DNA from 3 places in the Vibrio hippocampi genome. Region 1 is predicted to be linked to each of the others. Evidence: predicted binding sites of a transcription regulator. Region 1 holds the regulator's gene; each other region holds the start of a gene.

Region 1 (10,282 bases):
TTAAAAATAATGAAAAATGGAGATACTTATGGCTGGTGTATTAGGAATGATTTTGGCGGGCGGTGAGGGGTCACGTTTACGTCCTTTAACGGAATTGCGCAGTAAACCTGCGGTTCCATTTGGTGGCAGTTATCGTTTAATAGATTTTGCGCTGAACAATTTTATCAATGCTGACTTAATGAGAATTTATGTGCTCACGCAATTTAAGTCTCAATCCCTCTATCAACACATGCGTAAGGGCTGGAATCTAACGGGTATTACTGACCGATTTATCGACCCCATTCCTGCACAGATGCGGGTTGGTAAGCGCTGGTATGAGGGAACCGCGGACGCCATTTATCAAAATATCGGGTTTATTGAAATTGCTGAACCGGATCACGTTTGTATTTTTGGCTCTGACCATATTTATAAAATGGATATTGGTCAGATGCTCGACTTCCATAAAACCAATCAGGCTAAGTTAACGGTATCGGCGCTACGAATGCCATTGGAAGAGGCGTCAGAGTTTGGCGTTATTGAGGTGGATGCTAATGGTAAAATGATAGGCTTTGAAGAAAAGCCAGATAACCCTAAATCAATTCCTGGTATGCCGGATATGGCTTTGGTTTCAATGGGGAATTACATTTTTGAAGCCGAAAGCTTATGCCACGAACTGCGAGTAGACGCGGAGCTAGAAACATCCAGTCACGATTTCGGTAAAGATATTATACCTAAGATGTTCCCTAAGGGTGAGGTTTACGTCTATGATTTCGCTTCGAATAAAATAAATGGCGAAAAGGACAGCACCTATTGGCGTGATGTAGGTACGATTGATGCTTACTGGAGCGCCCATATGGATCTGCTAGACAGAGACCCTGAATTCTCGCTCTATAACCGAAACTGGCCGCTGCACACCTACTATCCACCATTACCGCCAGCCACCTTTGTTGATGCGGAAGATCGCAAGGTCAAGGTTACCGACAGTTTGATCTCGGGTGGTAGTTATATTCAAGGCAGTTCGATCTATAAATCAGTGTTAGGTTATCGAAGTAATATTGCTGCTGGCTCTATTATCAGTGAATCTGTTATTCTGGGGGACAGTAAGATAGGTGCAGGCTGTACTATCAAGCGTGCGATTATCGATAAAAATGTGGAAATTGCCCCTGGAACGGTGATTGGCGAGGATCTTGAATTAGATGCGAAACGTTTTCATGTATCTCCAGGTGGCGTAGTCGTCATCAAAAAAGGGACTAAAGTTGGATTCTAGAATGAGAAACATAGATATATGGTTTTCAGTATCAGAAGCTCAAGGACTTGTTAAAAGTGGAGGCTTGGCAGATGTTGCTAAGGCTCTGCCAAAAGCATTGCAAGAGTTGGGCAAAACGGTAGCAATTGTACTACCTGGCTATCAAACCTTACCAAATAAAGAGCATTATCAGGATGTGCTTGCTACTGAATTAGAACACTGGCCTCATACCCCTTATCAAGTAAAGAAAACAGAGCTTGATGGTGTTGAGGTATTTGTGATCGAATGCGCTCGCTATTTCGATCGCCCGGAGCTCTATGCTGAGCATAACCAAGCCTATTTGGACAATGGTGAGCGTTTTAGCTTTTTTGCTGCCGCTAGTTTGGATGTACTGCCAAAGCTTGGCATCAAACCGTCCATTGTTCACGCGAATGACTGGCATACTGGTTTTGTTCCATTTCTACTTAAAACGCGCTATGAACATGATGAGCGTTTTCATGGGATTAAATCGGTATTAACCATTCACAATGCCATTTTTAAGGGTAACTTTAGCTACAACCAGCTTGAGCTTATTCCTGAATTGCAACTGTCTGGTATGGAGTTTTTGCAGTACGGTGAAGGGCATGTGAGTATGCTCCGTGCTGGTATTGCCTTTGCGGACAAGGTTAACGCGGTGAGCCCAAACTACGCAGCGGAACTTCTTACCCCACTTGGCGCTCATGGTTTAGTGGATGATTTTGTGCATCGTTCTAGGGACTTATTTGGCATTGTTAACGGCTGTGATTATTCAGAATGGAACCCGAAAACGGACGCTTTTTTGCCGCAAACTTACAATGATGAGTTAGACAGTATGTTGCAAGGTAAGCGAGCTTCTAAGCAGACCTTACAGCAAGAACTCGGCTTGCCTGATCAAGATACTCCGATGGTCGGCATGGTATGCCGCCTGACTCACCAGAAAGGCTTCCATTACATTCTGCCGATTCTTAATCAGTTTTTGAAAAATAATGTGCAGGTGGTAATTGTAGGAACCGGTGAACCACAGATTGCTGCTCATCTGAGGCAAATCGCACAGCAGTATCCAGATAAGTTTGCGTTTGTAGAAACCTACAACGAAAGATTAGCTCATCTGGTGGAAGCGGGTTCCGATTTCTTCCTAATGCCTTCGGAATTTGAGGCCTGTGGTCTGAATCAGATTTACAGCATGGCTTATGGCACCTTACCTATTGTTCGTAAGGTTGGCGGTCTAAGAGATACGGTCATCGACTTTGATGATGATCCAGACAATGCCACGGGTTTTGGCTTTGATGAGCCTTGCCATGATGCACTTTTAGTGACTCTTCAGCGTGCACTACTGTTTTATTTACAATATCCGGATATAATGCGCGGCATGCAACAGCGAGGTATGCGCATGGACTTTAGCTGGACAGAGTCCGCAAAAAGTTACATCGATATGTATCAGTTAGCACTGTCTGAATAAATATCAACGACAGTGACCGCAATGCAAAAACCGCTTATCTTATTGTTGATAAGCGGTTTTTTTGATGCTTAAGAAACGTGATTAGAGGTCATCCTAGTATGCCAACAGGCAAAAACTGCAGTCCAAACGGCAATGATATCAACAAACGTATGTCTATTACGGCTCTCGCTTGGCCTATTTTAGTCGAGATCTTGCTGCGCACTATATTGGGAACCAGTGATGTATTCATGCTGAGTGGCTATTCGGATAAGGCTGTCTCTGCCGTGGGTGTGATTTCTCAGCTAACGTTTTTCTTGATTATTGTCTCCATGTTTGTAAGCAGTGGTACTGGTATATTGATTGCGCAATATAACGGTGCTGACAAGCCTCAACAGTCCCAAGATGTGGGTGTGGCGAGTATTGTATTGTCCTTTGTGGTTGGTGCGGTACTGAGCGTTTTAGCGCTGATGTGTGCGATTTACTTTTTGCCTTATTATGGACTTGAACCACAGGTCGAGCAGTATGCACAAGAATACCTGCTGATTAGCGGAGCGATGACGTTTAACGTGACCATCGGCATTGTTTTGACGACAATTTTCCGAAGCCACGGTTATACCAACTTACCTATGGTGGTGAACATCATCAGCGGCGTGTTGAACATTGTTGGTAACTACATCGCGCTTTATCAGCCATTCGGTTTACCCGTCTACGGTGTTGAGGGGGTCGCGATTGCGACTGTGTTCAGTCAGGTGGTGGGTACGTTACTGCTTTGTCTATTAGTTGGTCGCAGTGGCATCCATCTTCCATTAAAAACGTTTCGTGATATTTCCAAGCATGTTTATACACGCATATTGAAAATTGGTGGGATGAATGCCGGTGAGATCCTGTCATACAATCTTGCCCAGATTACGATTGTCTATTTTGTGGTTCAAATGGGAACCGCATCAATGGCAGCGTTTACTTACGCTCAGAACATTGCTCGATTCTCTTTTGCTTTTTCGTTGGCGCTTGGACAGGCTTCGCAGATTCAAACCGGTTATTATCTAGGTAAAGGCTGGGTGAGTGCGATTACCAAGCGGGTACAAATCTATTTTTTGGTAGGCTTTATTGTCTCACTAAGTGCCAGTTTACTGATCTATGCATTGCGCGAACCGATCCTTGCGTTGTTTACTGACCAGCCAGAGATTGTCCTATTGACGAGCTCTTTGATTCTTGGCTCGGTGTTGATGGAGTCAGGGCGAGTGTTCAACCTGATCTTTATTTCTGCGCTCAAAGGAGCCGGTGACATCAAGTTCCCCGTTCAAATGGGGATATTAAGTATGTGGGGATTGGGCGTTGTCTTCTCGTATCTATTTGGTTTGCACCTTGGTTGGGGTGTGTTTGGTGCTTGGATGGCCATCTCATTAGATGAATGGGTACGCGGAATTGTGATGTTTAGGCGTTGGCGTTCGGGAATTTGGACTAAATTTAAAATAAGCTAACCAGAGTTAGACACATTTTGTCATGATTTAGCGGACCAAGCTCATGGAGAAATTTTCTACCTAAAGCGCTATTATGGTATGCTGTCTCGGTGTTATTGATATTTTTTTGGATTCATCTATGTCAGAAAGTTTACTGTTTCATAAAACTTATCACCATCCTACAAGTAAAGAGTGGGTGGTATTTGTGCATGGAGCAGGCGGCAGTTCCTCTATCTGGTTTAAGCAAATTAGAGCCTATCGCGAACACTTTAATTTACTGTTTGTCGATTTAAGAGGGCATGGAAAGTCGAACAATCTGCTAAAAGGCATTATTTCTAATCAATACACCTTTAAGTCCGTCACAATGGACATACTGAAAGTGTTGGACCATCTAAAAATTCAGAGCGCTCACTTTGTGGGGATGTCATTGGGAACCATCATCGTGCGTAATCTGGCTGAGATTGCGACCGACCGTGTCACCTCAATGGTGCTGGGTGGTGCTGTGACGCGCTTCAACACTCGTTCTCAGATCTTGGTTAAGATCGGCAATATGAGCAAACACGTGATTCCGTATATGTGGCTCTATCGCCTGTTTGCGTACATTGTCATGCCGCAACGAGGTCAAAAAGAGTCTAGACTCATGTTTGTTCATGAGGCCAAGAAACTGTGTCAAAAAGAGTTCAAACGTTGGTATGAACTTACCTCTGAAGTGAATCCATTGAACCGTTACTTTAAAGATAGAGAACTGCCGATTCCCACGCTGTATTTGATGGGCGATCAGGACTATATGTTTATTAAGCCGGTAAAAGAAATGGTCGCAGAGCATAAGTCGAGTCAATTACTAGAGATTAACGACTGTGGGCATGTTTGTAATGTGGAACGTCCAGAAGAGTTTAATCGTTACTCCATCGCGTTTATTCGTTCGGTACGCGCCTGTTAAGATTTGACCTCACTGATATTCGGTTGCATGCAATTCCAGCAAATATCGAATTGCGCTTCATTTTCTTCCTCACAGGCTTGGCAAAGCCACATTAAGCCTTCTCCCGCGTTTGATAGGTTGATCTGCCAATTTTCTATGGTACGTTTAGCCTCCGGTGCTCGACGCGTGTCTATTAGCCACACGTAAGGTAGAGTACTTTCGTCAAACGGCACTTCACCGCGCAATCCATACAACGACTCTCCTCGTACCTCAGATTGTATTCCCTGCGAAACTAACTGCTGATGTGCGATATGGGCTTCAGCAGGGGAGTTGGCAATAAATATCTTCATCTATTCTTGAACCTGTGGTGTTTGTCTAAATTTGTTCATTAACCACTTGGTGATTATTGGGAACAAGCCAAGCAATGCAAAAGAAGCGAGTACAGTCGGAGAAACGATACCTGCTAGGCTATCAATATTCGCCAACTGCGTACCAGCATTAAGGTAAACCGCGGTACCCGGAAGCATACCTAACTGACTCACCAGATAGAACTTACTAGCTTTAATCGGGGTTAATCCCATCAAGAGATTGATTAAGAAAAAAGGAAATACCGGGATAAGGCGCAATGACAGCAGGTAAAATGCGCCGTCTTTACGAACGCCTTCATTGATGGTGGTTAACTTAGAAGCGAATTTGGATTGGACCCAGTCGCGCAAGAAAAACCGACTGCTTAAAAAGGCGAGTGTTGCGCCAATTGTACTCGCGAATGAAACTAAGCCTAAACTGGTCCAAAAACCAAACAGCGCGGCACCTAGTAACGTCACTACAGCGGCACCGGGTATAGAAAATGCGGTAATAGCGATATACGCAAAAAAGTAAATTGATGTCGCTAAAACAAAATTAGCGTCAATAAATTCCGCTAACGCGAGTTGCTGAGCTTTAGCATTTTCAAGAGTCAGATATTGACCGAAATGGATACCCGCCCAAACAACGAGGATAACCAGTAACACCCCGACAATGAGTTTTTTACTTGGGGAGCGCTTGGGCGTGTCATGAGTTTGCTTCGTCATCTTTTTTATCCTCTGTCTATATCACTCTATAGTTTAGTAGACAGGTGGATGAGCGAATAACTTTCATCAATAGTAAATTAAATGGGTCTGAAAAAGTCGTTACTATTTCTCATGACTCAGCGAAGTCTTTCGCCTTTCAGCCAAGCCAACCAACGCGAATTAAATTAACTCAGCAAGCTGCTGACGCTTGTCTTGGGGAATCACCGACCAGTGTTTGCCCTCAATTGCGCCTTCAAGCGCCCATAGCAATTCGATACTCACGTTGCCTTTATGTGTGCGTTGGATAGCTTTAAAAGCTTCTACGGAGCCTTGTTGTTGCAATTCAGACACCGAATCAATGCCCGCTTTCTTTAGCATGCGTTCGGTTGTGAGTCGCAAGTTCGGAAGATCTTTAAGTCGAATCGAGGTTGGTTTTTGTTGGGCAATCTTGGCCTGCTTAGCCACCTGTAATGCTTCTTTTGCGTACTCAATGATCTTTTCTGGGGTTTGCCAATAAGCGTCAGGTAGCGCGAAATAGTTGGTGACCACAGGAAACCCACGTTTTTGGTAAACGTAAGGATGGTATGCCAGTTGCTGAAATTTGGTTGCCGTTGATTTGTCTGCACGAATATGAATGCGATCATTGACGACGAGTGCAAACATCGTGTCGTCAATAAATATTCCGAAGCCACCGAACATTGAGCGTGATTTGACCACGCCGATTTCGGAAAACAGCTTCATCGAATTTGTTAAGATAGGTTTATCCATGTTTCTTATTTCTCGGTTTCTATAACTACGCCACCTAGATCAGGTCCGAGAGATTAGCAAAACAGAGGTTATTAATTGTTAGCAAAGTTTGAGAATTTGCTGTTAATTCCTCTGCTGCCATCGGTAACCCCGCTACCTACCTGATTGGGTTTAGGCCGGAGGCTTTGCGTCCCACCTTTTCAAGTGGTTTGCCCTGTGCGTGACAAGCTAAAGAATAAAGGAAAAGCGATTCGATAACGGAGGCTTGACCTGTGAAGTGTGATGTTGGTTCAAAAAATAGAGTGGTTAGAAAGCAATGAATCGACTAGTTCTGTCATGAGAGTAAAAGCCCGCGTCGGGCTTTTATTACAAACATTGCTAGCTGATGAAAGTTATCTGTTGAGATCCAATACGGAATCACGCTCAATGATTTCTGGATGCATCTCGAAAATACGCTTGTCATGACCTTTATCTTTGATACGCTCAAGCAAAATTTCAAAGGCGTTTTTACCCACGCGTCGCTTCGGTTGGTGAACCGTCGTTAGCGGTGGAGAGAAGTATTCCGCAAGTTCAATGTTATCGTAGCCAATCACAGAGATATCTTCAGGGACTTTGACACCAAGTTGCTGAAGGCGACTCATTAAGCCAAGTGCCATTGTGTCATTAAAACAGAACACAGCCGTTGGACGATCTTCCATCGCCGCGATTCGGTTTGCTGCAATGACTGCGGTATCACACTCGAAATTACCCTCAAGGATTCGGTCAGCTTTCATTTCGATGCCCGCTTCGGTCATGGCTCGCTTATAACCATCAATACGCTCTTGGCAGACGGCTTTTTCCAGATGACCACTTAAACAAGCGATATCGGTATGACCTTTACCAATCAGGAATTTAGTGGCTAGATAGCCACCTTCTTCTGAGTTATCAATGATTTTATCCGCTTGTGAGCTTTCTGGGCCCCAGTCCATGATAACTTTTGGTATATCGGCATGGCGATCAAGCATTTCTAACAACTCTTCCGTGAGGTCGGAGCACATCACCAAAATACCATCGACACGTTTTTCCGCCAGCATGCGAATATAATCGCGCTGCTTCTCATATACACCACCTGTGTTACACAGAATTAGGGTATAGCCTTGGCGATAACAGTAACTTTCTACACCGTCGATCACTTCCGAAAAGAATAGGTTGGTTGATTGGGTCACCAACATGCCTATGGTTTTGGTCGTGTTACACTTTAAACTGCGAGCCACGGCACTTGGTGCGTAGTTAAGCTCGTCAACCGCGGCCATGACTTTTTCTTGTGTCGTTTCTGCCACGAAGCGAGTTTTGTTAATGACGTGAGAAACGGTGGTCGTTGAAACGCCAGCGAGACGAGCTACATCTTTTATCGTTGCCATCGCGATATCCTAATATCTCACCTTCTGCTTCAAAACGGACACGAAGAGAAAGTGGTAAATAAGCAAGGTTTCATGCCTATTTAAAGTTAACCAGAGCGACTATAAATCGCTGAAACGGCGAATTGTATGTCGAGCATCCATTGCAAGCAATGTAAATCTGTATAAATTTATATCAGTGGCGAGATGTGCCACTGAATTTCCAATAGAATCGGCAAGTTACGCTGACTCCTAAGGACGCAGATAAGTCAGGTCTAATTGGCAAAATGCGACTAATAGAGCACTACAGGCTGAATAAAATCCAAACTCATCGTGTTTTTCACACGCTTGACTGAATTGTTCGATCCAAGTGAGTAGGTGCTGCTCAATAAAGTCAGCTTGCTCTGAGAACGCTTCGTTAAGATGTTTTTCAGCCTCAAGTTCGTTGCTGCGAATAATGAGGTTGCCAAGATAATCTAATTCAATGGCGAGGTGATCCGCGGGTTCATTGAGATCTTTCGTGACGGCAATATTGTGCTTGGTTAATAATTGCTGCATTTGTAAAGCGGGTTCGCCATTAAGAAGACCGGATTTATCAAGATAAATTGAAGCGTATGGCAGTGCGCCATGTTTATCACTTTTCAAGAAAAGCTCGCAGAAGTCGGCGGATAGTTCGAGTTGAGCATCGTGGCGAACCTGCAGACGGTTCAGTGCGTCCACCAATTTGTCGATAGGTTGTTTTAGCGCTTCGTTTTCACCTAACCCAGACAAGAAAGCGCGGATCTCTGGCGATTGATATTGCTCTAGTTCACTTTCTGTTAACTCTTTGGTGAATAAACTTGATAACCACCAGTAGATTTCTGCGCGTTGTTCATTAAAGGCTTTTACTTCTTGCACTTTGGTACTCTCCAGCAAATATTCTATGGGTATATACCCAAGTTATTCATAGTGTAGACAAAAAATATGAATAACAGTCACTCACAATGTGAAAAAAAACCAAACAATATAAAGTAATATGAATAAATTAAAACTAAACTTTGAAGCATAAGGAATGGGGTGCGTATTGGCGTGGTGCTGAATCAAGGTTTTCTTAAATAAATAGACTCACTGCTAGTATCTTGAAGCGTAACGCTTAAAATGGCAGTGGGGTCAAGATTAGAAGAAGTAGAAACAATGAAATATCATGTTTTGGTCGTCGAAGATGATGTCGTGACAAGAAGCAAACTCGTGGGTTACTTTGAACACGAAGGCTATCTCGTCAGTGAAGCTGAAAACGGTGAGCAGATGAGACAAGTGCTGTCTGAATCGAGTGTCGATCTGGTGATGCTAGATATCAATCTGCCGGGCGAGGATGGTTTAACCCTTACCCGTGAATTAAGAAGCCAATCAGACATCGGTATTGTGCTGGTGACTGGGCGCACCGACAGCATCGATCGTATCGTTGGTCTCGAAATGGGCGCTGACGACTATGTGACGAAACCGTTTGAATATCGTGAGTTACTGGTCAGAGTGAAGAATTTACTTTGGCGTATTGCTCTGGCGCGAAAAACGCCGGTGGACAAAGGTAGTGATAAGCAAGAAAGTAAACTGCATTTTGGTGATTGGATATTTGATAAACAGCGCCGCTCACTGACGAATGGTGGGGAACCAGTAAAACTCACCAAGGCAGAATATGAATTGCTTGTGGCGTTATCTTCTTATCCTAATCAGGTGCTCAGCCGAGAGCGCATACTTAATATGATCAGTCATCGAGTAGATGCACCCAATGACCGTACTATTGACGTATTGATCCGCCGCATGCGCGCTAAAATGGAGCTAGACCCGAAAAACCCGCAGATATTTATTACCGTACACGGTGAAGGGTATATGTTCGCCGACTAAAAAATACAGGCATTGCCAATGGCAATGCCTGTATTTTGATGCCGTCAATTTTTAAGTTAAGGCAGAATAGAATCTAAAAAAACAGAGTGTCAGTCGCACAATTAAGGTTGGCTTGAATCGCTGTTTAGCTCAATTTCTACTTCCTCAATCTCGTTTGTCTCGGTTTCGT
Region 2 (10,282 bases), 1.1 Mb from region 1:
GTTCACTGCCCACAGGATCATCAAGAGTAATAACGTTACGAACGTCATCTGCAATACCCTTAAGGCGCGCTTCGTTAAGCAACAGACGGTCAAGCAATGCCTCTGTCAGACCCGCTTCTCGACCTAACTCAATATCTTTTGCGTTAGCTGCCAAAATAGTGGCTGCGCTGGCTTCTAATTCATCCGCAATGATTTCCAGTGCGCTGTTTTTTTGCTTTGTTGACGCGGTTGCCAGAGTAAAGCTTGCTTGTTTGGCCGCTTGACCGAGTTTAATCATGTCCATAAATAATCCTGTGAATACTATTCTTGAATGACAACCATATCGTCACGGTGAATCACTTCTGCGCCGTAATCATAACCTAAGATACTATTGATATCTTTACTGTGTTTACCCACTATCTTAAGCATATCGCTGTCAGAGTAACCGCTGATTCCTTTAGCGATTAATTGTCCATCTGTTGTCGTAATCCTAACCACCTCACCACGGGAAAAGTGACCGGAAACGGAAACCACGCCTTTGGCAAGCAGACTGCTCCCTTTGCCGATAACAGCGTTTACCGCACCAGCATCAACCACCAAGTCGCCAGAGGCTGACGGTCCGGCCAGAATCCAACGCTTACGGTTTTCCAACGCTTCCGGCAGTGGCAGGAATCGGGTGCCCTGAGGGTTATCAGAAAGCGAGTCTGCAACCACATTCGGAGCACTACCGGCGGCAATAATAACCTCAATACCAGCTCGACGCGCAATGTCGGCGGCTTGCAACTTGGTTGCCATGCCACCCGTTCCCAGAGTGGTACCGCTGCCACCTGCAATCTTACGCAGAGTCTCATCAATCGTGGTGACTTCACGAATAAGCTCCGCATCAGGGTTGGTGCGAGGATCGGCAGTAAACAAACCGGCTTGGTCAGTAAGCAGTAACAACTTATCCGCACCACAAAGGATACCCACCAGCGCGGAGAGATTGTCGTTGTCACCCACTTTGATCTCGGTGGTTGCCACAGCGTCGTTTTCGTTAACCACGGGAATAATCCCATGCTCGACTAAGGCATTAATCGTGTCTCTCGCATTGAGAAAGCGTTCACGATCTTCTAAGTCCGCTCTTGTCAGTAGCATCTGACCGATCTTTAGACCATAAATAGAGAACAGAGATTCCCAAACTTGGATCAACTGACTTTGTCCAACAGCCGCAAGCAGTTGCTTACTGGACATGGCATTGGGCAATTCGGGGTAACCAAGGTGTTCACGACCGGCGGCGATGGCGCCAGAGGAAACCAATACAACCGCATGCCCTTGCTTAATTAATTCAGCGCACTGCCTGACAAGCTCTACCATATGAGCTTTATTCAATGCCAGTGAACCGCCCGTTAATACGCTTGTGCCTAATTTTACGACAACCGTTTGTTTCGTTGTCTGTTGACCATGTATTTCAGATGCCATGTTAACTTTCAGCTAGATGTGAATAAAAAAATAAAGGGGTAATGTTTTAGCAATCTAACTTGCTTAGCACAAGTAAAATATCAACTAAAGCAACAATCACCCAAGAGACGCTGCAATAGCGTCATCTTAAGTGATAGGAAAGGAAAAAACGATAGGTGTGACGCTGGGACTCTTTAATTAAACAAATTCTGCCGATTGTTCGCCCACTACAACCTGAAAATCAAACTTGGACTGTAATACTTCCACCAATTTTTGATGGAATATTTCTTGAGTACGAGTGATTTCATCAACCGCCGCGGCTGGGGCAACCTCTGTTTTCCATACGCCAGCCTGGTCGTAGAGACCAATTTGATAAACCGCTTCAAACTGTTCTCCATCTTGGTACAAGTCGAGCCACCATCCCCAAAACTCTCTATCCTCTGGAGATTTTTTGTCGTCAACGCAGACAGATAAACAGTCGAAATGGTAGGCTCCTTCTTTACAGAGCGCCTCGCGAAGATAAGGTCCAATGGCTTTGAGAGCCGATACTAGCCGATAGTGCGTTGGTTTCTTTGCCGCTTCTGACTTTTTTGCTGCTTCTGACATTGATAAACTCCATATTTAAATTAAATAAAAGCGTTAACCGTGATAATTTATATTTTTAATCTTTATTCTATTTTTTATCATAGATTTGATTACATGGTTATTTCAAATTTAACTAATATGGAACACAGGTCACTTTAATAGCTCATCTTCCAACCACTTTATCGCCATATCCAACGATTCTTCATAACCCTTTGCCAGTTCTTTTGCTGGAATTTTCTTTGCCTTACCGTAATCACTGAACATAGCCACTAAACGATTATCCGACATTGGCGATACCAAATCCCCCTCAAGACTCAAAGCAAGGATAGGCACCCGAGTACGACGAGATGAGAGAAAGCCTTGTATTTTTAGTGACCAAGCCATCAACTGCCCGGAAAGGCTGCCAATATCGACCACATCTTTACCTAACCGCGAACCCAGCATATCTAAATACATTTTGGGCATCTGTTGAATCTTGCTTGGGCTGGTCAATAAATCATGAATAGGCGCACCTATCGCTACGCAAGCTTTGACTTTCTGCTGCTCCAAAAACGACAGTCTTACCATGGCGTTGCCACCAAAACGAAAACCTAATAACCCCACTCTGAATTGGTCTACCCACGGGATTTTGGGTAACTCATCTAAAACAGCCTGATGTAAGCAGGAAGAGTCTTCGGTCAATTGCCAATGGGAACTGTGCCCTATCGAAGGCATGTCCACCGTCAACATCGCGATACCGGCTGGGGCAAGAAAGTCTCTAAACAAGCGCCACATATCCGTTTGCAGCGAATCCAAACCCGCACTGACAATAACAACCGGTTGTGGCTTTTCAGTGCTCACCAGATGCAGGTTAGTGGTGATTCTTTTGCCTTTATACGGAACTTCTATCTGTTTGATCACATAATCAGTGCGTTTGGCCGCTTCGTTATAGGCTGTATTGGCGAGAACTTGGGATTGGATGGCTAAATTGTCTTTCTTGAGATGCGGGTAACCAGCAATGCTAAAGCACAAAGAAGCCGTAAACAGCTGTTCTGCCGCCTGCTCACCCGTTAAATCGTTGGCACGCTTTTGATGCATCATGCCCAAACGTGTCCACTCATAATTCCAGTTGCCACTGTGATAACCCATTACCGTATCCAACCACGCATCTTCAGTGCGAGAGTGTTTAGAGCCAGCAATACGAGACAGCACAGCCTCTTGCTCTATGGGATCGATACCCTGCCACGCCCACTGAAAACGCAATACATTTCGATACCAAGAGGTTGGATTTTCAGCTCGTCGCTGCTGCAAGATAGTTTCACTACTCGGCATATAGCGAATAAGGTGGGAGGTTTCCTTGGCCTGCTTGTGTTTTTCAAACAAGGTTTCAGAGATATTCTTACTGGTTTCTTGAGACATACCGGCACCTAATAATGACAGGAGCTTCTATAGTAATAAAAAAAATGACCCAATACAGGGTCATTTTTACAAATATTGCGAAAGCATCTTATTTTTGCTTGCGGTTGATTGGCTCAACATAAGATAGTGCCATATCCCAAGGTTGCTCAATCCAGCAATCTTGTGCGATATCAACAATGTACTCATCAACGAGCTCAACACCCGCTGGCTTAGCACATACTGTGATTAGCTTAGCCTTTGGATACATTTCACGAATTTTGCGTGCTGTATCACCGCTGTCTACTAGGTCGTCGACGATTAGGTAACCTTCACCATCGTGCTCAGGTGCTTTAAGTACTGTCATATCACGTTGATGATCGTGATCGTAGCTAGAGATACAAACGGTATCTACAAAGCGAATACCCAGTTCACGAGCAAGAATCGCTGCTGGTACTAGACCGCCACGGCTAACGCCGATAATGCCTTTCCACTGTTCTGCTGGCATTTGACGCTCAGCAAGTTGACGGCAATATGCGTGCATATTGTCCCATGTGATGATGAATTTGTTAGCCATAATAAAAACCTAATAAAAGACTATAAGCTGATTATCCAGCGAATACGTATTTGACAATAAAGATAGCAGACATTACCCATACGCTCATGGAAACATCGCGACCTTTACCACTCATCGCTTTAATCGCTGCATAAGCAATGAAACCTAATGAAATACCTTCCGCAATAGAGAAAGTAAGCGGCATTAATAAACAAGTAACAACAACTGGTGCCGCTTCTGTAATGTCTCTCCAGTCAATACTAACCAGACCAGACATCATCAAAATCGCAACGTAAAATAACGCACCCGCTGTCGCGTAAGCTGGGATCATACCAGCTAAAGGCGAGAAGAATAATGCAAGTACGAACAAAATGCCAACAACAACTGCAGTTAATCCTGTACGACCGCCAACAGCAACACCCGCTGTACTCTCAACGAATGAGGTCGTATTTGATGTACCTAGCAACGCACCAACCGATGTTGCAGTTGAGTCAGCAAGCAGTGCTTTGTTTAAACGAGGGATCTTGCCGTCTTTGTCGATCAGGTCTGCTTTTTGAGCCACACCAACCAACGTGCCCGCAGTGTCAAACAGGTCAACAAATAGGAAAGCAAAAACAACCGAGATCATGCCGAGTTCAAATACTGAAGAGAAATCAAGCTGCATAAAAGTAGGTGCAATGCTTGGCGGCACAGACATCAGACCGCCCCACTTTACGTCACCAAAGATAATGCCAAGTGCAGTGACCGCAAGAATTGCAATCATAACCGCGCCTTTAAGACCACGGTGAACCAAAGCAATAGTTAGGAAGAAACCAAGCGAAGCAAGCACAGCAGGTAATGAAGTGATATGACCCAAAGAAACGAAAGTCGCTGGATTATCAACAACGATACCGGCATTTTTTAGCGCGATAAAGGCAAGAAATAAGCCGATACCTGCAGAGATACCCGTTCTAAGAGACATTGGAATGGAGTTAATAATCCACTCACGAATCTTAAACACGCTCAATAGAATGAACAGAATACCTGAACAGAACACCGCAGCAAGTGCAACTTGCCAAGTGTGACCCATACCTAAAACGACAGCGTAGGTAAAGAAGGCGTTTAAACCCATACCTGGTGCTTGAGCAATTGGGTAGTTAGCCACAAAACCCATGATAAAACAGCCAATTGCAGCAGCCAAACAGGTTGCTACAAATACTGCGCCGCGATCCATGCCAGCGTCCGAAAGAATTGCCGGGTTAACAAAAATAATATAAGCCATCGTCAGGAAGGTTGTTAAACCTGCGATGACCTCAGTACGAACGGTGGTGCCATTCTCACTGAGCTTAAATAGCCTCTCGAGCATATCAATATCCCTAAATGAATAAAAAGTAAACGGTTGCGTAAACGATTGGCGCGATTATAAGGTTATCAAAAAGCAATTTCTAGTTAGAATTTTAACTCTAAGTTTGTTTTTGTTACAAAAGCATGAAACTTGAACCGTAATCCTTTCCCGTTATATCAGTCACTTACACTATAAATACTTGCCCAAATTAGCTGCTCTATTTTTATACTTTTATCAATAAAGTCATCGAAAGGCTTGGGGTTTAAGAAAGTATTAGGGATCAGGAAGTATAGACAATGCCGATAGGCAAAAAAAACGCCACTCATAGGAGTGGCGGTAGAATAATTTGATTAGCAATTGGGGGTGCAATCAACAACAATTTCTCAAAATATAGGGGTATAAAACTTTCACTCTCTGCAGCTAGCAGCAACAAGGTGTTCTAAACAGCTCTCATCTTCCGTTAACAACACCTTGTCAAAACTCGAACTCTTTCGACCTCAAGTTGTGAAATAGGTAGTTGAACCACTCAACTGGCAACAATATTATCACAATGAAGTTTAATTACAACCATTAAAGTGATCTAAATCACCTAAAACTGCAAATAGTCGCTTTTTCATCCTTAATGTGTAGGAAACTTACAAAAAGATAGCTGCTCAATTGTTAACAATAAGAAACATTATTCAAAATGCACGGTCAATATTTGCCGTTGGCAGTGGGTCACCATTGGCAGCGTTGTACCCTCTAGTTGCCATCACTGTAGGATTTAGGGTCGCTGTAGTCGGTTTTACCTAGGAGTATCCTTGATGCGAACGAAAATCAACACTACTCCCGATACACGACTGGTGGTATTCTTTATGTCTAACAATCACTAGAAAAACAGAGAGACTCGCTAACTGAAGGTCTTTTTGTAACAACAACTATCTAGTAAAGCGCATTTAAAAGGAGAGTTCTGTGTCTGAATTCCACTCTGAAATTAGTCAACTGTCACCCGCTCCGTTATGGCAGTTCTTTGACAAAATCTGTTCGATTCCTCATCCATCTAAGCACGAAGAAGCATTGGCTCAGTACATTGTTACCTGGGCACAAGAGCAAGGCTTAGACGTTAAGCGTGATAAAACTGGCAACGTTTTCATCAAAAAGCCGGCGACGGCTGGAATGGAAAACAAGAAGGGTGTGGTGCTGCAAGCGCATATTGATATGGTGCCGCAGAAAAATGAAGACACCGATCATGACTTCACCAAAGATCCTATTCAACCGTATATCGACGGTGAATGGGTCACTGCGAAAGGGACAACGCTCGGGGCTGACAACGGTATTGGTATGGCTAGTTGCCTAGCGGTACTGGCATCGAATGAGATAAAACACGGTCCACTAGAAGTATTATTAACCATTGACGAAGAAGCGGGTATGACCGGTGCTTTCGGCTTAGAAGCGGGTTGGTTAGAGGGTGATATCCTGCTTAACACCGATTCAGAGCAAGAAGGTGAAGTTTACATGGGTTGTGCTGGCGGTATCGACGCGGCAATCTCTTTTGATATTACTCGTGAATCAGCGCCTGCGGGCTATGTGGCTCAACAATTGACCCTTAAAGGTCTTAAAGGTGGTCACTCGGGTTGTGATATTCATACCGGCAGAGGCAATGCCAACAAGCTGTTAGCGCGTTTCCTTGCTGGACACGCTCAAGAATTGGATGCGCGTTTGATCGAATTCCGTGGTGGTAGCCTGCGCAATGCAATTCCTCGTGAAGCTTTTGTCACGCTTGCGATTCCAGAGAGCAACCTTGCCAAATTGAATCAACTCTATAAGCATTTCACCCGTCTACTCTCTAGTGAGCTTGGTGCTGTGGAAACCGATATTGTTTCATTTAATGAGACAGCCGAACTGCAAGACGTGTTTGCATTAGAGACTCAAAACCGCTTTATCGCTGCGCTTAACGCATGCCCTAACGGTGTGATTCGCATGAGCGACGATATTCAAGGTGTGGTAGAAACGTCTCTTAACCTTGGTGTGATTACGACTGAGCAAGATAACGTTCAGGTGCTATGTTTAATCCGCTCACTGATTGATTCTGGACGTGAGCAGGTGGAAAGCATGCTCGCTTCTGTTGCTGAGCTTGCTGGTGCAACCATCACTTGTTCAGGTGCTTACCCTGGTTGGAAACCTGATCCAGATTCAGAGATCATGGCAGTGTTCCGTGACATGTATGAAGGCATCTATGGTAACAAACCAAACATCATGGTGATTCACGCTGGTCTTGAGTGTGGTCTATTTAAAGAACCTTACCCGCAAATGGATATGGTTTCCTTTGGTCCAACAATCAAGTTCCCACATTCTCCTGACGAGAAAGTGAAAATTGACACCGTTGAGCTATATTGGAATCAAATGGTCGCACTCCTAGAAGCCATCCCCTCTAAAGCCTAGCACCTAGCGCTTATTTTAAAGCCGACTGCGAAACAAACGCAGCGGCTTTTTTTATACCTAAACCCCGTCGACAATTGAGGTCATGGGGCGATAAGTATATATTGAGAACCAGTATCAACTTCAAAGAGAATCCATTATGCAAGTTTACGACTGCTGTCCTCTAGTTCGTGAAATCTACGCTCAAATTGGTAGCGGCGATCAAGGATATATTCCTCAAGCCATCACCTGTGCCTTAAAAACCCTGAATGATATTGCTGCAGATGAGTCTCTGCCAAAAGATACGCGTGAAAGCGCCGCATTTGCTGCTGCTAACCTACTGATTTCTGACTTCGACGATCAGTAAGGCGGTATCATGGATTTAGCAAATTTTAATAACATGGACCCAGTGATGTTGATGAGCATCATCAATATGAAATTGAGAGACGATTTCTCCGGTGACCTCGACCAATTGGTTCGCTACTTTGATATCGACAAGCAGGCACTGATCGACAAACTGGCGGCTGCGGGTTTTGATTTTCTGAGTGAGGCGGGACAGTTCCGCTAATTTAGTCGTGAGTCATCCAGCCAAATGAAACAGGCCACCGAAAAGGTGGCCTGTTTGTTAACTAAAGCGGTTTATTAACTAAAGCGGCTTGTTATCTAAAGCTATTTGTTCGCAAAAAACTGGCGAACGATTTAGTTAAATCGTAAACACTTGATAATCTTTTAATTCCGGGATCTTACGCTGTAACTCTTGCTCTTGGGTCGCAACATCATCCAGTGAATCACAGTAGTCTTTCGCTTCTTGCTGTAATTGCTTGGACTGCTGTTGGTAAGTATCTGCGAGTTGTGCTTGCAACTCACTCCACTGATTCTGTAGTTCGGTAAGATTAAATGAGCCATCTTGCTGCATTTTTTCTTGCATCACTTGAAAAGCACTGGCAAAAAACTCTTTATCAAAGGATTCTCTGGCTTTGGCGAAATCTTGTTGCCAGTTATCCATAAACGAGCTGAATGCCTCTGATTTCAAGACAAACTCATCCCCTTGTTGATAGCGTGACGACACATCATTGAAAAACTCGGTGATTACCTGCTTCACATTCTGGAATGCTTCTGAGTTGTCAAAGCTTGCCGCTACATCATCAATAATGTCATGTGAAAGAGCTAAGCCGTTCTCTGCCAACTTCTTCGCTTGAGGAAGATGTTTATTCATGTTCTGGCGGTACGCTTCAAGCGCGTCCTGTTGAAGTTGGTCGAGCTCTATTTTTTTGCCATTGATATGCAGATTGTTATCTTTATCAATTAACACCTTAGAGTTGGACTCACCCACAATTTCCACTTGCTGACCATCAAGGTGTACTTCATTTTTTATATCAACACGACAGGCTTCTAGCGCCGAAGCCTTTGAACTCATTAGCGCTAGCCCTAGCAGTAAAGTGCTACTGGAGAGTGCTTTTACAAATTTCATTACCCTATCCTCTTACGACGTCATTCATCACCCAATGGGTTAATGCAGCGCCACTATAGCATAGTAAACACTGCGCTCACCAACCTGAACCTCTACCTCATCGTCAAGTTGCTTATTATGCAGCTTTTTACCCAGTGGTGATTCCGGCGTTACGGTGGTGAGTGCAAATTGAGGCAGTTTTATCCCGCCAGCACAAGGCAACATCATAAACCGCTGTCGTTTGTCATTCTCATCTTCGACTTCAACGATACACGCAAGCGCAACCTTATCCATTGATTTTTCGCTATGAGCAACTAACTGTTCGAGCCTTTTAATGTCGGCATGTATTTGCTGCAATCGTACCGCCTGACCATGAGCAAGATATGACGCTTCCAGCGCCAGAGTGTCATATTTATGCTCTGGCACCGTCTGCTCATTGGTCGCCGCATCGACCGTTTGCGCCATCGCTGATTCAAGGGTTGTCACCTTGTCTTGCAATTGCGCGATCACAGCAGCAATAATTTCAGGCTTGTTCATCTTGTTCCTCAAACATACTCAATTGGCGGCTATTCTCTAACGGCTCTAACATAACATTCAAGCCCAACAGCCGAATTTCACGACCTTGTTGCCGTTCTAATACTTCCACTAACAGCTGTTTAAAGTAATCAAGCTCTAATCGGTTATGGACGTGTTCTATAGTGGTCTGTTTAAAATCGGAAAACTTAACCTTTATACCTTGTTTTATCACATTGCGCTTCGGCTTAGCCGTACTGAGTCGCCGCTCAAGTTCAGGGTATAACTTGTCCTCAATCACCTGCCAGCATTCTTGATACTGCTTAATATTGTGGGTAAACGTCCTTTCTACACCAATAGATTTGCGTTCTCGCTCGACCACAACTTCGCGGGCATCAATGCCATGGCTTTTATTCCACAGTGACGCGCCAAGTCGCCCGAACTTCATTAACAGCGTTCGGTGATCACTGTTTCTGATATCTAAACAGGTATACAGGTTTGCCTTATGAAGCTTCTCTAAGCTGACTTTTCCCACCCCTGGGATCTTACCCAAATCCAATTCATCAATGACCGATTGAACTTGGCTCGGTGCCACTACGAACTGACCGTTGGGCTTGTTCATATCCGAGGCGATCTTGGCTAAGAACTTGAGCGGCGCAACGCCAGC
Region 3 (10,282 bases), 1.6 Mb from region 1:
TGAAATTGAACAGATAGCACTTTCATCTAGTCGTCTTATGACCGCAGCCGCCATCCCAGTACTAATATTTATGGTCATTTTTGCTCCTTGGTTAATGAGCTTATTTGGTCCTAGTTTTGCGGAAAGTGCGATAATATTACGAATTCTTGCAGTTGGACAGTTTATTAATGTTATTACTGGTTCAGTAGGTTATTTATTACAAATGACAGCGAATGAGCGTGTGTTACGAAATAACATGGCTATATCAACGCTAATTCTTGTTGTGGGTTCAGTTATATTCACACCTATTTTGGGTATGTTAGGGGTAGCTGTGATTACAGCATTGGCTATCGCAACGCAAAATATATTGTGTATATATCAAGTGAAAAGGATTTTTGGCTTTAACACTTTAAATATTTTTGCTCGATAGTATTTATGAATTAAAGTCACTAAGAAAACTTTAAGAGGTATAGTTGTATGAGTGAATTGCAAACATTGGAACATGCTTGCAGGTTGGATCTTAAGGGTAATTTTTCTGCAAGTAAAAATAAAAAATTCCTTATATTAAGTGATACTCTGTCTTTTTTTGTGGCGGCTTTAATAGGAAGTGTCACTTATTTCTCTAGCTTCAATTTTTTTGATTTCGAAATAAATAACGATACAGTAACTAGAGCAATTGTATTCTCAAGTGTGACATTTTTATCAATCGCTTGGTTTTGGGGTAGTAAGCGTCACTACACGTATCGAAAACCATTTTGGGATGAACTTAGAGAATCCTATATAACTTTGTCATCTATCGCACTTATTGATTTGGCATTAACAACATTTGTTGCATTGGAAGCTAAACCGATGGTTTGGTTAATTACCTGGTCAAGTTTGTTTGTTATTTTGCCTTTGTTTCGAGCTTGTACAAAGTACTATTTGAATCTAGTTGGTTCATGGGCGATGCCAAGTGTTATTATTGGTGATGAAAAAAATGCAAATGAGGCATATTTGGCTATTAGAAGTGAACCATCGACAGGATTCAGAATAGACGCTTTTATAGCGCCAAAGTATAAAGTACAGAAGGCAACTTTTGTGGATGATATTCCATATTTATCGCCATTGGATTTCTTACAACAGAGTGAATCTGTTCCATTTAAGATATTTATTGCACTAGAAAAAAACCAAACTGAATTAAGAGATGAGTGGTTTAGAACTCTTGCTAAAATGGGAATAAGTAATATTTCTGTTGTGCCTGACTTACGTGGTGTGCCGCTTGTGGGTATGGATGTATCACATTTCTTTAGTCACGAAGTGATGATGCTTCGGATTAGGAATAATTTAGCTCGAAAGTCATCGCAGTTTATAAAGCGCCTTTTTGATATTTTTGTGTCTTCCGCGCTATTGTTAGTGTTAGCTCCATTTTTTGGTTACATTTCATATAAAGTAACTCGAGATGGTGGCTCTGCGACGTATGGGCATGAGAGGATAGGGTATAAAGGTAAGCCATTTAAGTGCTTAAAGTTTCGCTCTATGGTTATGAACTCTAAGGAGGTTCTTGAGCAGCTCTTAGCGACAGACCCGATAGCAAAGGCTGAGTGGGACAAAGAGTTTAAGCTTAAGCACGATCCACGAGTGACGCCAACAGGTGCTTTTTTGCGACGAACAAGCCTTGATGAATTACCTCAGCTATGGAACGTGCTTAAAGGAGAGATGAGTTTAGTTGGTCCACGCCCAATTATAGATGAAGAGCTTCAACGGTATAAAGAGGATGTTGCCTATTACTTGATGGCTAAACCTGGTATGTCTGGTTTATGGCAGGTAAGTGGTAGGAGTGACACTGACTATGAGACCCGAGTCTATTTAGATGCTTGGTACGTTAAAAATTGGTCATTGTGGAGTGACATTGTTATTTTATTTAAAACCGTTGGCGTTGTTCTGAAGCGTGATGGCGCTTATTAACCATGCTAATTTCGTGATCAAAGGGTGTTTATGCTGACGCTAATAAGCAACTTAAACACCCGCTGTTGTCATTAGTGCTCAGTTTGTAGAATGAAGTGTCTAATTAAATAAGGCAGTTCATACTCAAGACTTTTTGATGGATACCAACCTAAGTTTTTAATTTTGTTCGTATTAACTGAATAGCGTACATCGTGCCCTTCTCTATCCTTCACATGTTGGATCAAGTCGATATGCGGTGCATGGTTTGGAAACAAGCCATCCATCGTTTCACAAATACGGTTAACTATTTCTAGGTTCGCTCTTTCGCATTCCCCACCCACACAGTATGTCTCCCCAACTTTTCCCTTTTCCAGTAGTAACAACATTGCTTGAGCATGATCGTCAACATGCAGCCAATCTCGAATTTGCTGTCCATCACCATAGATAGGCAAAGGGAGCTGTAGATAAGCATTATGGATTAATTTAGGAATCAGTTTTTCCGCATGTTGATACGGTCCATAATTATTGCTGCAGTTACTGATTAAAATCGGCAGTCCATAGGTTCGGTGCCAAGCTCTAACCAAATGATCGGACGACGCTTTAGAGGCTGAATAAGGGCTACTTGGTTTATAGCGGGATCGCTCGGTAAACGGAGCGTCATTAGGTTCTAAATCACCAAAAACTTCATCTGTTGAGATATGGAGTAAACGAAATGCTGACTGTTTGTCCGTTTCTAGGGTGTGCCAATAACCTAATGTACACTGCAATAATTGATAGGTTCCAATAATATTGGTTTGAATAAAGGCGCTCGAGGCGTATATCGATTTATCCACGTGGCTTTCTGCCGCTAAGTGGACCACATAATCAGGCTGGTGTTTATCAAAGGTCGCTTCTAACTGATCTCCATCGCAGATATCGCCATGAATAAAGGTGTAGTTGGGATGTGATTGGTAGTTATCCAGCGACAAAGGATTGACCGCATAAGTGAGCTTGTCAAAGTTAATCACACGATGTGACGTGTTATCAAGTATATGTCTAATCAGCGCAGAACCGATAAAACCAGAGCCACCAGTAATGAGTAGGGTTGATGCTTTCATGGTGAGCATTGTACAGGAGCGAAAGAATATTGGGTAGAGTGGTTGACAGGTGTCGATAATCTTAACTAAGCCTCACTTTTTCGCCTTAGCTTCCATCGTCAAACTTGCTATACTCCCATTCATCTTTAGTCATATCAGATTATTTATAACTCAGTTAAAGTCGTGGAGGTGGGATGAAAGGGCAAGTTAAAAAGCTCGTTGAAGAGATCAATAGAATTCATAAAGAGTTTTCAGAGTCTTGCTTCGATAAGGGGATGTTTGAGCGAGTGAAACTATCTAGGACAATCTCGAACGTTCCAACCTCTCATATCTATAAATACCGATTGGTGCTTCATGAAAGCATCAATGACTATTTGATGACATCCCATATTGAGTTGAAATTCTTTTATCGAGTAAAAACAAGAGAGAGTATCGACGACAAAATTGTGCGTTATAGTGAGCGTGAAAATCAGTATCCGGTGAACAATTGGCTCAATGATATTTTTGGAGCTAGGGTCATTTTAACCGAGTCTGAGATCGCAGAAGTGATGGAAGAACTGGATAACTGGCAAGATGAACTTGGTTTAAAAAACTGGTATTTGCGCGATAAGGAAGGCTATAAAGGGCTTCATATCTATTTTAAGAATAGTAGTAATTTTTACTTCCCGTGGGAACTTCAAATTTGGGATCGAGAAGATTTAAAATCGAATGTCGAAAACCATGAAAAGTTTAAACGAAGTTTCATTTAACACATTGAACCCTCGCGTTCTAACCTTTCAGCACAAATAATATAGTCAACACGCCAATCATTCTCCCCACTCCGTCATTCCTTTCCATCCCCGTCATTCCTTTGTAGAAAGGAATCTTGTTAAAGCGAACACTTGCTTCAAGTAGCCCCCAGCCTCCGCTGGGGAGACGTAAATCTTGGGGGAGACATAATTTTTTGGGGAGACGTAACCTATTAGGAGAGCTCAATTTTTGGGTTAATCTAGCACCTAGCACCTAGCACCTAGCACCTAGAAAACCTTTATCACCTAATCCGCCATCGTCCTTCTCATCTTCTCTGCACGGTTAAAAAACCAAAACGACACAATACAGAAGAAAATCGTGCCGAGCGCTGAAAGCAGCACGTTAACATTAGAGCTGATTAACATAGCGGCACAGGCTGTCATGGCAAGCGCAACCATCAAAAACTCAAAACAACGACCCATCATTTTGTTCTTGTGGCGGAAAATGGCGTAGCGTAGAGTTAAATTCATGATATCGACCCATTTACAGTTATTAGGATATGAAACTTCAATTCTTTCAACCGGAACACACATCCTAAGTTTGTATAATAGTTATTTTTAATTTTTACGGCATTTTGCATTGTTTGGTTATTCGTCTCAATGCGCTATTGACAATAAAATCAGTGGTATTTTGTGTTTTTGGTAGAGTATCACAAATTGGCGCAATAATTGCCAGACCGATGGTAAGTGTATTGTTGTTTTTTGTTACTTATGAATTACGTATGTTTTATTATTGTATGCTTTGTGTGAAATAAGCAACTGGCTGTAATAAAGATTGAATTATTTACAAAGATCCTTACAATTCGCGCAAACGTTTGCTCCAGTGCGATATGAGTCGGTTAATTGATTCAAATTCATCAGGTATCGAGAGCAAATCATCATTTCGTCAAATTGATAAGGTTGTAAAGTGAATACCCAAGTAAGTGCAGACCGTACTAAGCAAGGCGGTTGGTTAGAATCTACTTTTAAACTCTCTGAGCGTAAGACCACGGTAGGTACTGAGGTTTATGCTGGTTTTATTACCTTCCTCGCGATGAGTTATATCCTAGCGGTTAACCCAGCCATTTTGGGTGGGATCCCTGGAATGGAGAAGGGCGCGGTATTTACTGCAACCGCACTGGCGGCGGCGCTAGCGACTCTCATCATGGGTATCTGGGGCAACTATCCTGTGATGTTAGCGCCCGGCATGAGTATGAATGGCTTTTTTAAAGGTATGCTACTCAGCGGCTCGGTTGCTTTGGTTTGGCACGAAGCGTTATTTGGTATCTTCTTGTCCGGTGTGTTGTATTTAATCTTGTCTTTGACCAATATTCGCAAAGCTATGATTGAATCAATACCCGAAGATCTTAAGTTGGCGATTACCGTCTCCCTTGGATTGTTTATTGCGTTCTTAGGATTAAAAAACGCCGGTATTATTGTTTCCAACCCTATCATCCTCGTCAGCATGGGCGACATCGCCGACCCTAAAGTTATCATTGCTTACATCAGTATCTTTGTCGCCTTGGGTTGTATGGTACGTGATATCAAATTGGCGACCTTTGTCTCGTTTATTACGGCGATTGTGCTGACTATTCTGGCGGATGTGATGATGGGCACCAACAATGCACCAATCCCCGAACAATTCTTTACCGCACCACCGAGTATTGCCGGTAGCTTTGGCGCTGTGTTTGATTTTTCAGGCTTAACGGCGGATAAGATGTTTGACCTGCTGTTTATTGTCATTATCTTCCTGATTGTCGATTTCTTTGATGGTTTAAGCACGATCATCGGTGTTGGTCGCGATGCGGGGATTATCGACAAAGACGGCAAGGTACCGAATGCCCGCTCTGCGCTGGTGGCGGATGCAGGCGGTACGGTGATAGGCTCGGTATTGGGCACAACTTCAATCACCGCTTTCTCTGAATCGGGGATAGCCTCTTCACAAGGTGCGAAAACAGGGCTTGCTGCGGTCACGGTTGCGGGACTGTTTCTGCTATCACTGTTCATGTATCCGATTTTCTCTATTTTCTCTGCGGGAATGGTGGCACCTGCCATGGTCGTTGTCGGTATCTATATGATTGGTCGACTGGGTCAAATCAGTTGGGACCAGAAAGAGTCACGTATAGCGGCGTTTTTCACCATTATGTTTACGGTTCTTAGTTTTTCTCCTGCGAATGGTATGGCGATGGGCTTTATTAGTTATGCCTTTAGCATGGTTGTAGCAGGCAAAGGTAAGCAGGTTCATCCGGTAATTTATGTGTTGTGTGGACTGTTTATGACGTATTTGATTTTGCTCTAGTTATTGGTCTTAATTAGAATTAACGGTACTATTTCTTGTCAATAACTATTAAGCCCCAAGCGTTGATATACAACGATTGGGGCTTTGTCGTTTATGGTAGCGTTACTGTAGCTTTTTGCAGATTTTGGATAGAGTCGGCGATAATCTTTATGGTACGCTTGAGCTAAATTACGCACAGAAGCGGAAAGATCCGAGGATGATATGTTAGTACCGATAATTATGGCTGGTGGAACAGGCAGTCGACTTTGGCCTTTGTCTCGTGAATTGTATCCAAAGCAGTTTTTAAAATTGTTTGGTGAGCAATCTATGCTTCAGCAAACAGTATCAAGATTACATGGCTTGGAACATCAAGCGCCTTTATTGATTTGTAATGAAGAACATCGTTTTATTGCAGCGGAGCAGATGCGACTGGGTGGCTTCGAGCATTCGGGGATTATCTTAGAGCCAGTGGGGCGTAATACGGCTCCCGCTATTGCACTGGCGGCTATCCATGCACTTACGCAAGCTCAAGAGAGTGACTTACAACAAGATCCTATTCTTTTAGTTCTCGCTGCAGATCACTTGATTGAAAATCAAAACGCTTTTCAAACTTCGGTCAGCAAAGCACTCGACTATGCTCGTAAAGAACATCTTGTTACTTTCGGTATTGTTGCGACAGCTCCAGAAACCGGTTACGGCTATGTTAAAAGAGGTGAAAACCGAGATGACGGGGCGTTTACAGTGGCAAACTTTGTTGAAAAACCAGACGTAAACACTGCACAAGAGTATCTTGATTCTGGCGAATACTACTGGAACAGCGGTATGTTTATGTTCAAGGCGTCAGCGTACCTTGATTCACTGAGAAAGTATCATCCTGATATGCTCGATGCTTGTAAAAAGGCGATGGAAAATACTCAAGCAGATCTTGAGTTTGTTCGAGTCAATAAAGAGGCATTTGAAGCCTGCCCATCCGACTCGATTGATTACGCGATTATGGAGCCTGTGTGCGCCGATGGGCAAGCAGACTTGACGGTTGTGCCTATGGATGCCGGATGGAGTGATGTAGGTTCTTGGTCTGCGCTATGGGATGTATCTAAGAGAGACGGTGATGACAACGCTCACATTGGTGATGTTTTATCGGTAAACTCTAACAATAACTATGTCCACTCAGAGAATAAGTTGATTGCTACCGTAGGCGTCAGTGATATGGTGATCGTAGAAACCAAAGATGCCATCTTGGTGGCTGATAAGTCTCAGGTTCAAGATGTAAAAGCGGTTGTTAAGCAGCTTAAAGAGGCTGGGCGTGGTGAGTATAAAGTCCATAGAGAGGTTTATCGTCCTTGGGGGAAATATGACTCCATAGACGTGGGTCAACGTGACCAAGTAAAACGAATTACCGTCAATCCCGGTCAGAAGTTGTCGATTCAAAAACACTATCATAGAGCTGAGCACTGGATTGTGGTATCAGGAACTGCAAGTGTGACGAATGGTGATGAAGTGATTTTAGTCACGGAAGATCAATCCACCTATATTCCATTGGGCACCATTCATGCTTTGGAAAACCCAGGGAAAATTCCGTTGGAGATGATTGAAGTGCAAACCGGCTCATACTTAGGTGAAGACGACATCGTTCGTTTTGACGATCGCTATGGGAGAGTGTAACTCATGCTTAAAAGTGCAGAAGTAATATCAGGTAGCGGTATTCAATTTGGAACCAGCGGCGCGAGAGGGTTAGTTGAACAGTTTACATCTGATGTCACTGCTGCTTTTACTCACGCATTTATCCATGGAATGCAGCAAGAGTTTAGTTTTGATACCGTCGCAGTGGCAATAGATAATCGTCCAAGCAGTGAACGTATGGCTCAAGCTTGTATTAGGGCTCTAGAGCAAGCAGGTATTAATGCGGTGTATTACGGTGTTGTTCCGACACCAGCTTTAGCGTATGTTGCCATGCAAGATGACATGCCATCCATTATGGTGACTGGTAGCCATATTCCTTTTGATAGAAATGGACTTAAGTTTTATCGCCCTGATGGTGAAATCACCAAAGCTGATGAGCAAGCTATCATTGCTGCCAATGTTGCTTTTGAATCAATAGATGACCTGCCTGAATTGTGTGTCTCACCTAGAGCCGGCAAAGAGTATATTGAGCGTTATACTCGCTTGTTTAGCCCTGATTTTTTAAAGGGTAAGCAGATAGGTATCTATGAACACTCGAGTGCAGGTCGTGATCTTTATGGAGAATTGTTTACTCGTTTAGGTGCAGATGTCCTGTCTCTTGAGCGCAGTAATGAATTTGTTCCAATCGACACCGAAGCCGTCTCGCAAGCCGATCAGCTAAAAGCGAAAGGTTGGGCGGAAAAACATCACTTTGATATGATTTTTTCTACCGACGGAGACGGAGACCGTCCGCTGATCGCTGATGAAAATGGCATTTGGTTACGTGGAGATATACTTGGTCTGCTTTGTTCAAAAGCGCTTAACATAGAGGCGTTAGCAGTACCAGTGAGCTGTAATACATCGATTGAAGCTAGCGGTTTGTTCGATTTTGTCGAGCGTACAAAAATAGGTTCTCCTTACGTTATTGCTGAGTTCGCTACACTCAATGCTCGCTTTCAAAGAGTCGCTGGCTTTGAGGCCAATGGTGGCTATTTGTTGGGAAGTGATGTTGTAATTAACGGTCATCATTTAGCCGCTCTTCCAACCCGTGATGCGGTGCTTCCTGCCATCATGCTACTCCTAGCGGCAAGTGAGACGAGTATCGCACAGTTGACCATGAGCTTACCAAGTCGTGTGACCTGCAGTGATAGAATCCAGAACTTTGCCACTGAACGTAGTCAGCAAATTATCGCTGATGGCATTAATGCCCCAGCCACATTGATAGCCAAGCTTGGTCTAGAACCGCTCGTAGCATCTAAGCTGGATTTGACCGATGGATTGCGTGTTACATTATCGGACAATAACATTATCCATTTACGTCCGTCAGGAAATGCACCAGAGCTGCGCTGTTATGCAGAAGCTGATACAGCTGAGCGAGCAAAGCAGTTGGTGGATGAGGTTCTTGCTCATATCGTTGACTGTTAACTGGTGCCAGATTGTGAGAACGAGACCTCAATGAATATTGGGGTCTTTTTTTTGAAAGTGAAAAGGGGATTGGTGTGGCCGTTGGGTAGATCCCGGCTTTCGCCGGGATGACGTCATCTTTAATTTTAATGACATAAAATTGGATTTTTGGATAAGGTAAAACTCGCGTTGTTGGTGAGTTAACCAGCCAATATGAGGTTATTCAATATTCTGGATCTGCTCTCTCATTTGCTCAATGAGTACTTTCAATTCTACGCCTGATGCTGTGATGTCAGTGCTGATCGATTTAGATGCCAGAGTATTTGATTCACGGTTAAACTCTTGCATCATAAAGTCCAAGCGACGACCGACTGCGCCACCTTTGTTTAAGATGTTGAGGGTTTCTTTTACGTGAGAGTCTAGGCGATCTAACTCTTCAGCGACGTCGGATTTTTGAGCCAGTAAAATCAGCTCTTGTTCGGTGCGTGAAGGATCAAGTTCGATTTTTGCGTCTTCAAATTTGCTCTGTAGACGTTCACGTTGCCATTCGATGATTTCAGGCATACGAGCGCGCACTTTGACCACTTCATCGGTGATGGTCGTGAGACGTTGCTCGATTAGGCTGCGCATGTTGCTACCTTCACGACCACGAGCCTCAATAAAGTCCGACAGTGTGTTTTCAAATGCTTCAAGCAGCTGTGTGTTGATACTGTCCATATCCTGTTCAGGTGTTTCCATCACGCCGGGCCACTGCATCACTTGGAATGGGTTGAGACGGCTCTCTTCGCCAGTCAATGTCATGATCTGCTGTGCGGCACCAATGACTTGCTTTGCCAACGTTTCATTGATATTGAGCTCACCTTTTGCCGCTGGGTTCGCTTCAAAGCGCAAGTGACATTCAACCTTGCCACGTGCTAAACGTTTACGGAATTTTTCACGAAGAACGGGCTCTAGACCACGAAATTGCTCAGGTAAACGGAAGTAGGTCTCTAGGTAACGTTGATTGACTGAGCGAATTTCCCATACTGCGCTGCCCCAGTCCGCTTTGACTTCCTTACGTGCATAAGCTGTCATGCTGTAGATCATGGATAGATGTCCTTGGTAAATGAATCATTGATAAACGGCGATTATGTTAGCACATCAGAGTGTCACTGGTTAATTTTTTGCGTCGATGCTTAGGGCTGCATTGATGGTAT

The links. The regulator PurR, encoded in region 1, represses purine synthesis genes. The targets are predictions, from matches to a motif close to TNANGNAAACGTTTNCNTNA.
Region 2: a site for PurR is predicted at 5,298-5,317, ahead of L9Q39_RS10185 (NCS2 family permease). Genes of this name have one in related genera too.
Region 3: a site for PurR is predicted at 4,570-4,589, ahead of L9Q39_RS12670 (NCS2 family permease). Genes of this name have one in related genera too.

What each region holds. Positions count from the first base shown of each region.
Region 1 covers NZ_CAKLCM010000002.1:664,383-674,664, forward strand. The annotation lists gene glgC (glucose-1-phosphate adenylyltransferase) at 29-1,246, shown strand; gene glgA (glycogen synthase GlgA) at 1,248-2,702, shown strand; gene L9Q39_RS05500 (MATE family efflux transporter) at 2,801-4,162, shown strand; gene L9Q39_RS05505 (alpha/beta fold hydrolase) at 4,281-5,081, shown strand; gene L9Q39_RS05510 (putative signal transducing protein) at 5,078-5,410, opposite strand; gene L9Q39_RS05515 (TVP38/TMEM64 family protein) at 5,411-6,130, opposite strand; gene L9Q39_RS05520 (TfoX/Sxy family DNA transformation protein) at 6,290-6,877, opposite strand; cyclic di-GMP riboswitch class I at 6,997-7,080, opposite strand; gene purR (HTH-type transcriptional repressor PurR) at 7,249-8,256, opposite strand; gene torD (molecular chaperone TorD) at 8,485-9,129, opposite strand; gene torR (two-component system response regulator TorR) at 9,406-10,113, shown strand; gene elyC (envelope biogenesis factor ElyC) at 10,215-10,282, opposite strand, start outside.
Region 2 covers NZ_CAKLCM010000002.1:1,728,897-1,739,178, forward strand. The annotation lists gene L9Q39_RS10160 (glutamate-5-semialdehyde dehydrogenase) at 1-283, opposite strand, end outside; gene proB (glutamate 5-kinase) at 301-1,437, opposite strand; gene crl (sigma factor-binding protein Crl) at 1,615-2,022, opposite strand; gene frsA (esterase FrsA) at 2,152-3,399, opposite strand; gene gpt (xanthine phosphoribosyltransferase) at 3,488-3,952, opposite strand; gene L9Q39_RS10185 (NCS2 family permease) at 3,984-5,276, opposite strand; gene L9Q39_RS10190 (aminoacyl-histidine dipeptidase) at 6,207-7,676, shown strand; gene L9Q39_RS10195 (YaeP family protein) at 7,813-8,019, shown strand; gene L9Q39_RS10200 (DUF4250 domain-containing protein) at 8,029-8,220, shown strand; gene L9Q39_RS10205 (DUF2884 family protein) at 8,356-9,123, opposite strand; gene L9Q39_RS10210 (GreA/GreB family elongation factor) at 9,163-9,639, opposite strand; gene dinB (DNA polymerase IV) at 9,626-10,282, opposite strand, start outside.
Region 3 covers NZ_CAKLCM010000002.1:2,298,427-2,308,708, reverse strand. The annotation lists gene L9Q39_RS12695 (oligosaccharide flippase family protein) at 1-409, shown strand, start outside; gene wbaP (undecaprenyl-phosphate galactose phosphotransferase WbaP) at 457-1,923, shown strand; gene rfbB (dTDP-glucose 4,6-dehydratase) at 1,995-2,999, opposite strand; gene L9Q39_RS12680 (nucleotidyltransferase family protein) at 3,173-3,727, shown strand; gene L9Q39_RS12675 (hypothetical protein) at 4,013-4,237, opposite strand; gene L9Q39_RS12670 (NCS2 family permease) at 4,674-6,044, shown strand; gene L9Q39_RS12665 (mannose-1-phosphate guanylyltransferase/mannose-6-phosphate isomerase) at 6,246-7,685, shown strand; gene L9Q39_RS12660 (phosphomannomutase) at 7,689-9,107, shown strand; gene L9Q39_RS12655 (YicC/YloC family endoribonuclease) at 9,306-10,172, opposite strand.